DNA from 3 places in the Clostridium moutaii genome. Region 1 is predicted to be linked to each of the others. Evidence: riboswitches for the same ligand, from Rfam matches in the RefSeq annotation. Region 1 holds a riboswitch; each other region holds the start of a gene.
What was found. A riboswitch is a leader RNA that binds a small molecule or an ion and turns the genes downstream of it on or off. The one in region 1 is predicted to bind cobalamin.
Positions count from the first base shown of each region.

Region 2: it holds a riboswitch for cobalamin, as region 1 does, so the genes downstream of both, hemA (glutamyl-tRNA reductase) here and AB8U03_RS16910 (DUF3870 domain-containing protein) in region 1, are expected to answer to the same signal.
Region 3: it holds a riboswitch for cobalamin, as region 1 does, so the genes downstream of both, AB8U03_RS08655 (cobyric acid synthase) here and AB8U03_RS16910 (DUF3870 domain-containing protein) in region 1, are expected to answer to the same signal.

Region 1 is NZ_JBGEWD010000026.1:7,944-11,213, forward strand. It holds gene AB8U03_RS16905 (acetyl-CoA hydrolase/transferase family protein) at 1-1,031, opposite strand, end outside; gene AB8U03_RS16910 (DUF3870 domain-containing protein) at 1,337-1,657, opposite strand; cobalamin riboswitch at 1,774-1,954, opposite strand; gene clpB (ATP-dependent chaperone ClpB) at 1,984-3,270, opposite strand, start outside.
Region 2 is NZ_JBGEWD010000004.1:1,240-4,509, forward strand. It holds gene hemL (glutamate-1-semialdehyde 2,1-aminomutase) at 1-126, opposite strand, end outside; gene hemA (glutamyl-tRNA reductase) at 127-1,398, opposite strand; cobalamin riboswitch at 1,532-1,699, opposite strand; gene AB8U03_RS05520 (glycosyltransferase family 39 protein) at 1,840-3,270, opposite strand, start outside.
Region 3 is NZ_JBGEWD010000007.1:29,893-33,162, forward strand. It holds gene AB8U03_RS08655 (cobyric acid synthase) at 1-1,421, opposite strand, end outside; cobalamin riboswitch at 1,573-1,746, opposite strand; gene AB8U03_RS08660 (energy-coupling factor ABC transporter ATP-binding protein) at 1,859-2,584, opposite strand; gene AB8U03_RS08665 (energy-coupling factor transporter transmembrane component T) at 2,581-3,270, opposite strand, start outside.

The DNA of each region.
Region 1 (3,270 bases):
GGATTATTGCTGATTTCCTGGGGCCTCAATATAAATTTCTTTCTGTATTCATCAATCTTTTCATAGAATTTTTTCTGTCCTGCTTCAGAAAAAGACACTGATGTAGCAGAGGCTACTGAAATCTTGCCTTCATCCATTAAATTAAATACTGAATCCTGTGCAACCTCAGTATATACCTGCAAATTGGTAAATCTGGATTCTTTTAATCCTTCAAGTACTGCATTTGCAACTGAACCAACTCCTGATTGAATTGGAAGTAAATTTTCTGGAAGCCTTCCCTGTTTAACTTCATTTTCAAGAAAATCTATCAGATTTCCCGCCATTCTTCTGCTTACATCACTTATAGGTGCAACCTTTCTGATATTATCCTTTATATCACTGAAAACTATGCATTTTATCTTTTTAGGATCCGAAACTATGTAATCGGTACCTATTCTGTCCCCTGCATGAATTATAGGTATTGGCTGTCTAAAAGGTGGCTTCTCAGGAACGTATACATCATGCATTCCTATAAGCGATACAGGCTGACTTTCATTTATTTCTACAATTACTATATCTGCATCTCTAACATAAGTAGGTGCATTACCCACTGATGTAGTTGGTATAATATATCCTTCTTCAGTTATACCCACAGCCTCAACTATTGCCACATCTATTTTTCCCATAAATCCATAATCTACCATTTGTGGTGACATACTGAGATGAGCATCTACATAATTAATTTCACCTGCATTAATGGCATTTCTAACATCTTTATGTGTCTGATACGGAAATCTCTTGTTAATTGCCCCAACTCTAGCCAATTCTCCATCAAGTTCATCACCTACAGAGGCACCTGTAAATAAATTTATTTTTATCTTAGCACCACTTTTTATCTTTTTTGCCAGTGCCATCGGTACAGATTTTGGATATCCTGAAAATGTAAATCCGCTAGTTCCTACAGTCATACCATCTTTTATAAGATCAGCTGCATCATTAGCTGTGCCTATATATTTCAAAAGGTCTTTGTTTTTTATTCTATCCGTGATCATGCTATCCCCTCTTCATTATAAATAATTGTTCTGTTTTTAAATTATTATTACCTTTAAAATTATTATTACCCTTAAACTTAAATAAATGCCTTAACTTTATAATTAATTCATACTATTAATACTAAAAATTTACATTCTCCTTTCTACTTTTTTCTTTCTTTCTTAACATATAGTTCATAAAAATATACATTTAAAAAACGACATCAGTGTACTCAAAAATACACTAATGCCGTGTTTTTTATTAATTCTGCATAAAGGGATCAACCTTTATGTTATAATAAAATGGCAATTTTGTTAAATTGTTTTTAATTCTCTTTGTTCATTATTATTTTATACCTTTCATAGCAGTTTATCAATACCGCTATAAAAGATTTTTTAGCCATTCCAAAGTAATTATCTTCTATATCCTCTACTATTTCTTTAACATTATTTAAATTCTTCCCTATTAATAAATTTTTTGCATATTTTTTGGCAGTATCGGTCACAAAGGAGCACTCCACATCCTGTATTTCGCCGGAACATCTATTTATAATAATTCCTATAACAATCTCATTGTAAATTTCGGTTGCAGTTATTCCCTTCGGAAGCTTTGCATATCCAGTAATAAATATGTTATTTTTCTTCAAAATATACACCTCAAATCTACATATTATTTATAGAACCTAATGTATTAATGATTTTACATTAAATTGTAAATATAACTTACAAATTTAAAGCATGTAATTTTCCTTCCCTCCGAAAGAATCAACATAGATATTAGGCAGGCTTCCTGGCTCAGATTCATTTTACTCCTTGGCCTTCCCAGATATATAATCCAGTGGCATAATAAAGTTTCATCCTCCATACAGTAGCGGCGGGCTGCAGTCTTTATACTTTTCCTTTTACTTATTAAATAAATAACACCCATTTAAATATTTAATCTTCAAAATATAGATTATTTGAAATAATAATCCTATATCTTGTCTATTTTAAATTTATCATCATAATCCACTCTTATATTACAACCTTCATAAATCTCCCCTTTAATTATCTTCTTGGCAATAGAAGTTTCCAGTACATTTTCCATGTATCTTTTTAAAGGTCTAGCCCCATAAACCGGATCATATCCTTCTTCTGCTATGATTTCCTTAGCTTTATCAGTTATTTCTATATAGATATTCTTATCTTTTAACCTACTTTCTATATCTTTTAAGAATATATCTATTATAATTTTAATTTCTTCTGTATTTAGCGGTTTAAACATTATGATATCATCCAACCTGTTTAAAAATTCAGGTTTAAATTTTAACTTCATATCATTCATTACTTTATCTCTTATATTTTTATCTATTCCCGTACTGCTCTTATTTTCCAGTAAATAGCTGCTTCCTATATTGGAAGTCATAATTATAATACAATTTTTAAAATCTACCACTTTGCCTTGATTATCCGTAAGTCTCCCATCATCCAGTATCTGAAGAAAAATATTAAATACATCATTATGAGCTTTTTCTATCTCGTCAAATAGTATTACGCTATACGGCTTTCTTCTAACTGCTTCCGTAAGCTGTCCTCCTTCTTCATAACCTACATATCCCGGAGGAGCTCCTATAAGCCTTGAAACAGAATACTTTTCCATATACTCCGACATATCTATTCTAATTATATTTTCCTCACTGTCAAACAAAGTTCTTGCAAGGGTTTTAGCCAGTTCAGTTTTACCTACACCTGTAGGCCCTAAAAATATAAATGATCCTATTGGTCTATTTGGATCCTTCATTCCCGCTCTTGCTCTTATTACAGCATCAGAAACTGCTTTCACAGCCTCCTTTTGTCCTACAACTCTTTTTGAAAGCTCACCTTCTAATTTAATAAGTTTTTGCCTTTCTCCCTCTACCAATCTGGATACAGGTATTCCCGTCCATTTAGATACTATCTGGGATATCTCCTTTTCTGTGACTTCTTCTTTGAGCATTGCACTTTCATTATTTTCTTTTATCAAATTTTCACCTGATGCTATTTCACTTTCCAGCTTAGGTATGACTCCATACTTCAATTCTGCAACTTTATTCAGATTATATTCTCTTTCTGCTTTTTCAATTTGTCCCTTTGCCTCATCCAATTGTTTTTTTAAATTCCTGACTCCCGTTATATTGGACTTTTCCTTTTCATATTTGGCAGTTAGTTCATTATCCTTATCTTTTAAATTATTCAGTTCTTTTTCTACTGTTTTAAGTCTTTCCACAGAAGCATTATCTTT
Region 2 (3,270 bases), on a different contig from region 1:
ATAAGCTCCCTTCCCTTTTTTTATTACAGGTGGATTTAGGGGAACATCCTTGAATGCCCTGACAGGACTGTTTACTCCTCCAGGCATATATAATTTGGACTCATTGAATATATCATCACTTATCATCTATTTACATCTCCATTCCTTATTTTGCTGTAAATCACTATCATAATCCTGCTTTAAATCATTATCATAGCTAGGAGGAAAAAATATTTTATTTATCATTTTCAGACACTCATCTTCTCTTCCTTTAAGTTTTTCTTCCTTCAACACTTCTATTGCCCTGTCCACATAAACTCTGGCAGTGCTGTTTATCATTGTGCTTACAAGTACTTCATTGTCTTTTGTATATCTTTTGTTCTTAAAAGTCTGTATTCTTTTATTGCAGATTTCGTCACCATATTTTTTTATCTTTTGTATTTCAGGTGAAAGTTCATCTAAAGCCTGCCATTCCATAAATTTGTTTATATAGTCATCCACAATATATTTATATTTTAACATCTTTTCTTTCCTCATGATTTTATTTCTTTCATCCATCTTGCTTATACTGTCAATATCATAGAGCTGGATCTGGGGTAAATCCGAAACACCTGTATCCACATCCCTTGGCACTGCCAAATCAAATACAAGTAATTTTTTCCATGGAATATCCTCTTTTAAAATTATTGTATGAGGTGCAGAAGTACAACTTATGATACAGTCTACCTTATTATAATAATTTTTTCTCTCTTTGAAGGTTATAAATTTAACCCATTTATAATCATAGCATAAATTTTTGATCTTATTCAAGTCACGGACTACAATATATACCATTTCTGCATTGGAACTTTCGAGATACTTGAGCACCAGCTTGCCGATTTCCCCGAAACCAATTATCATATACTTTTTACAGCCTTTATTTAATGCTTCCCTTACCACTATGGACGGAACCGATACAGGTATCTTATACATCTCACAGATACTTTTGAATTCCTTTCCACAAGCTATTGCATTTTGAAACAGCCTTTCAAGACTGCCTTTTATAGTTTTAGCTTTTACCGCTGCAGTATATGCGGTCTTGATTTGTCCTAAAATTTGATCTTCACCCAGAATTTTTGAATGAAACCCACAGCTGACCTCTACTAAATGTTTAATGGCCTCACTGTCTTTAGCATAAAAAGTATAAGGAATAAGTCTGATGTCCCAATCCAATTCTTTAAATACTATATTAACTAAATCTTCCTTCTGAAATTTTGAATCCATATATATCTCTGTTCTATTACAGGTACTCAATATTAAAACATTCCCCAGAAATTCATGGAGACATTTTAATTTATCTTCCAGCTTTGAAGCTATAATAGAAAACTTTTGTCTGATTTCAATATTACATTCACTTTTTATTCCAATAAGCTGTACCATTTTTATCACTCCCGTTTAATAAAAAAATCCTTTTAACCAAAGTGTTAAAAGGATTTTTGTAATCAATATTTAATTACATATTACTGTAAAAATAGTTTATCAATATATAAGCCCCCTCTATCACTTGTAGAGTTAACGGTGCAAAGTATAGGCAGGTTTTCTGACTTAAGATTCATTATTTAAGTATGCCTTCCCATTTCCCAAGTGGCCTATATTACTTAAATTCATCTAATACAGCTACAGGATAGTTCAGGAATTTTACCTGATTCCCTTTTAATTAACCTACACTTATTATTAGATTTTACCTTAATTATAACATTATCAAGGAAAGAATCAACTCTCATTTAGTGGGGAAAAAACATTCTTTGTGGTGTGGGGTCTGACCCCGTTCCAAAATTTGGAATGGGGTCAGACCCCCATCAAAATTTTTCCATAACCTCCCTATTTTACAGTGCCTTGTAAATCATACAGTGCTTGGGAATTCATTTCCATTCCTCCAAATTCATTTGTTTCTGAGCTCTGGACTGTTCCATTACCATTTTTATTTTGCTGATTATTAGATGTGGTATTCTTCCACTGGCTTTCTGGAACAGCTTTACCGTTTTTCTGAACCCAGCTCATTATATCATCTGAATTTCTTCCCATTCCTCCTGTAAGTACATATCTTATTTCACCTTTTTTAACAAGCTGTTTGAATTCACTTAAGGAAAGTATTTTATCAGATCCTGAGAATCCACCAAGTGGCATCACACTTTTGCCGCTTTCAAGTATTATACTGCCACCAGTATTAGAGCTGGAAACCACAAGAGCATATTTCTCATTTTTAACATGGCTGTCAAGGAACTCTATCAACTTTTTGTTTCCGCTGTTGAGGCTGCTGTTTCCACGACTCCTCATCATATCACTGCCAGATCCACTGCTGGATAGAAGTTCCAGTCCTGCAGCAGGCATGCTTCCATTTACGCCATGAGTTACAGCAGCAGAAGATCCAATAGCAGGAGTTATCAGTATTCCTATAAAAGCAAGACTGGCAAGCACCTTGGCAAAATTTATATTCTTGCCTTGATTTAAACTTTCTCTCTTCATTATCCTGTAAATTATGAGCAAAACAGAAGAAGCAAAGCACAACACTACAGCCGCTATGATTATACCTTTAATTACAGAAGGTATAGTAGTCTTAAAATAGGACAACATAAGCAAATCCAGCAATCCTTCTAAAATAAGCGATCCAGGCAGTAACCATTTCTTTATACTTCCTTCTTTATACAGCTTCCACATGGAAGTAAGACCTATACCCGATAAAGCTGCAATTGGAGGAGCCATCATAGTCAAATAGTACTGATGGAACAGACCTTTAGTATAACTGAAGTATATAAATTCCGGAACAAGCCAAAGGATCCACAGTATTAAATCCAATTTTCTTTTATTATCAAAGGGGAACCTGAGCTTTTCTACTATTGCTGCAGCAATAAATCCCAATATGGATAGTGGTAAAAACCAAACTATCTGATCCGACAAAATATTTTTAGAGAACAGTCTTGTAATACCTGCTGCAGTCTGGCCTCCAAAATTTCCTGAAAGTCCATTAGCTCCGCCAGGTCCACCAGCTCCGCCGAAACCCTGTATTCCTCTTTTCTCTGAGGCATTTCCATTTTTAGATACTGCCCCAGAGGCACTTCCAGAGGTGCTTCCATTTTCAAAGCCCTGCATTTGTCCTTGTTGCCATTTTCCTCTTGCTTCCCCCTGGGCGTTTCCATTTCCTCTTCCCATGCCGCCGCCCATGCCGCCATTAGTGCTGCTTAGCCTTTCCAATCCGTTGTGTCCGAATATAAGCTCCATGACAGTGTTATTTGTACTGCTTTCTACGAAAGG
Region 3 (3,270 bases), on a different contig from region 1:
TCATAGATTGTTGATTTTTTATAACTCAATCCCTTATTTTCTCTTATCCTGTTTGCAATGTATTCTCTAAAATCAATGGCATCAAAAATACCATGTATATAGGTTCCAAATACATTTTGTTTTGCATTTAAAGCTCCATCTTCTATGTTGACCTTCTCCTTATTTTTTTCTATCAATTTAAACAGTGGTTTTGCATCTGCACCATATTTACATATTCCCATATGAATTTCATATCCATATACATCCAATTTCCTTTTTTCTAAAGCTCCATCATTTTTTGTCATGGGAAAATCCACATTACTTCTAGCCTTTATTCTAGTAGTGACTTTTTCCCTTTCAAACACAGTCTCTATATCTAAAAGTCCCAGTCCTTCTACTTCTCCTACATCTGTTTCTGTCTCATAAGGATCCTTTATGGACTTTCCAAGCATCTGATAGCCGCCGCATACTCCTATTATAATTCCGCTATTACTGTATTTTTTAATACAGGCTTCAAGTCCACACTGTCTGATTTTTATTAAATCCTCTATGGTGTTTTTGCTTCCAGGAATTATGAGTAGATCAGGATTCCCAAATTCCTCTGTGGAAGTTATAAATCTTACAGAAATATCATTTTCACTTTTTAGTGCATCTAAATCCGTAAAGTTGGATATATGAGGCAATTTTATTACAGCTATATCTATAGGTGCTGTAACCTTTTTGTTAAATTCCACAGCTCCATCTTCATCTTCCAATGCCAGATTAAAATAAGGTATAACTCCTATACACGGCACTTTAATAACATCCTCCAGCATTTTAAGACCAGGCTTTAATATGTCTACATCTCCTCTAAATTTATTTATTATCGTACCTTTTACCCTGTTTTTTTCTTCCTTCGTAAAAAATAACATAGTTCCTGCAAGAGAAGCAAATACTCCCCCTTTATCTATATCACCTGCTAAAAGCACTGGTGCATCTACTATCTCTGCCATACCCATGTTTACAATATCTCTGTCCCTCAAGTTTATTTCTGCAGGGCTTCCAGCACCTTCCATAACTATTATTTCAAAACTTTTTTCCATTTTTTCAAAATGATTTTTAAGCATGTCTCTAAATTCCAATTTCATATTGTGATATTCCATTGCGGTACTATTTCCATATACCTTGCCGTTTACTATTATCTGACATTTTTTATCTGATGTTGGTTTTAACAATATGGGATTCATATAGGACTCTGGCTGCAACCCAGCTGCATAAGCCTGAAGTACTTGAGCTCGTCCCATTTCTTTGCCATCCAGTGTTATATATGAATTCAATGACATATTTTGAGATTTAAACGGACATACTGAATATCCATCTTGTTTAAATATTCTGCAGAGAGCAGAAACAATTATACTTTTACCAACAGAAGAACCTGTTCCCTGAATCATAATTTTTGCCATAATGGTTACTCCTCCTTAACCTTCTTAAGTATAATAAAAATTTATTTTTAAATAAAAACGAAAGGCAATGAGCCTCTAGAGCTCATTGCCTTTAACATAAAAACCCAGCTTGTGCTGAGAAATCAATCATACTAAAAGTTTCTTCCCCTCCGAAAGCAAAATAAATTAGGCAGGTTTCCTGACTTATGATAAATGCTTGTTTTTATCTTCTTATTCTAAAATGATAAAACAAAACTCATTATCAAATACAGTAGCGGGGGCTGCTGCGGATTTTAACCGTATTCCCTTTTCACCTATATAAGGCACCTAAAATTTTTATTTAATTATAGTCTAAGTTTATTATAATCCGGCTTTCATGTCAACCAACAGATATAAGCAAATTTTTACCATTTAGATGAAAATACTCCTTATAGACAATCTCCACCTAAACTCCAAAATCACTTGATATTATATTTTATTAAAAAATCATTATCCTCAATTACTTCATTATAAATATCATCTCTTATTAAACAATGATCTTCCGAAAATACCAACACACGTTTGAAAAGTCCGTTTACATATTCAAAATCATGAGTGGAACATATTATAGTTTTTCCAGCTTTATTTAACTCTATAAATAAATTATTTAAAAACTTTTTACCTTTGGGATCTATTCCACTCATAGGTTCGTCTAAAACCAATACTTCTGGATTAAGAGCAAGTACGGAAGCTATGGCAACTCTCTTTTTCTCCCCTCCACTTATATTATATGGCTCCTTATTTTCCAAATTCTTTACATTTAAAAGATTTAAACAATCTTCCACTCTTTTTTTTACTTCTATTTCATCCATGCCCATTTGTCTTGGACCAAAAGCCACCTCTTCATAGACACTGGAACAAAAAAGCTGTGCATCTGAATTTTGAAAAACAAATCCCATTTTTTTATGGAATTTCTTTGAAAAATTGCCTTGTTCCAATTTATCGCTGGATATTTCTAAATTGTTAAAATAGTAGCTTCCATTTGTAGGAAATATCATTCCGTTCAATAGTTTCAAAAAAGTTGATTTACCGCTTCCATTGGCCCCTATAAGTGCCACTGAATCTCCCTGTGCTATTTTAACATTTATATTTTTCAAAACTTCTTCATCTTTATACTTAAAAAATACTTTCTTAAATTCTATCATCTTAACCTCATCCCAGTTATGTAAAAATACATAATTATAATAAAAATATTTACTATTAAATATAAAAAATCTGTAAACTTAAACTTAAACTTTGCATGAGAGATGTATTCCCCTGTAAATCCTCTACATTCCATAGCATAGTACATCTCATCCCCCATTTCTTTAGATTTTAAAAACAAACTCCCCATCAGTTTTGAAATAGAAGAATACTTATTGTTATTTCTTCCCACAGACCTAAGCTTAAGAGAATAAAACATATCTAGTGCAAATTCTCCTAAAATATAAATATATCTTAAAGTTATATCAAATACTAAAATAAAAATATCTGGTATAAAAAACTTTTTTAACGCTTTTATTATATCATGCCAGCTGGTAGTGTAGGATAAAGTATTTATGGAGATTATAGTTCCAACTACTTTTAATATAAGCAATATGCTATTTCTCGTATTTCCCATAATTATAGATGGTATTAGCATTACAACAGTAAACAATGGCACAGCTGTACTTAAAATCAATATTTTTTTTATTTCCCTTATATCCAAAAGGCTCAATACTAACAAGAAATATACATCCACCAGAAATACATAGTGAAAGCTCTTGGATAAAGATAAAAATATTATATTTAAAATGGTAAAAAGCAATTTCACTGTAGGATTTAAATTGTATACAAAATTATTTCCTCTTCT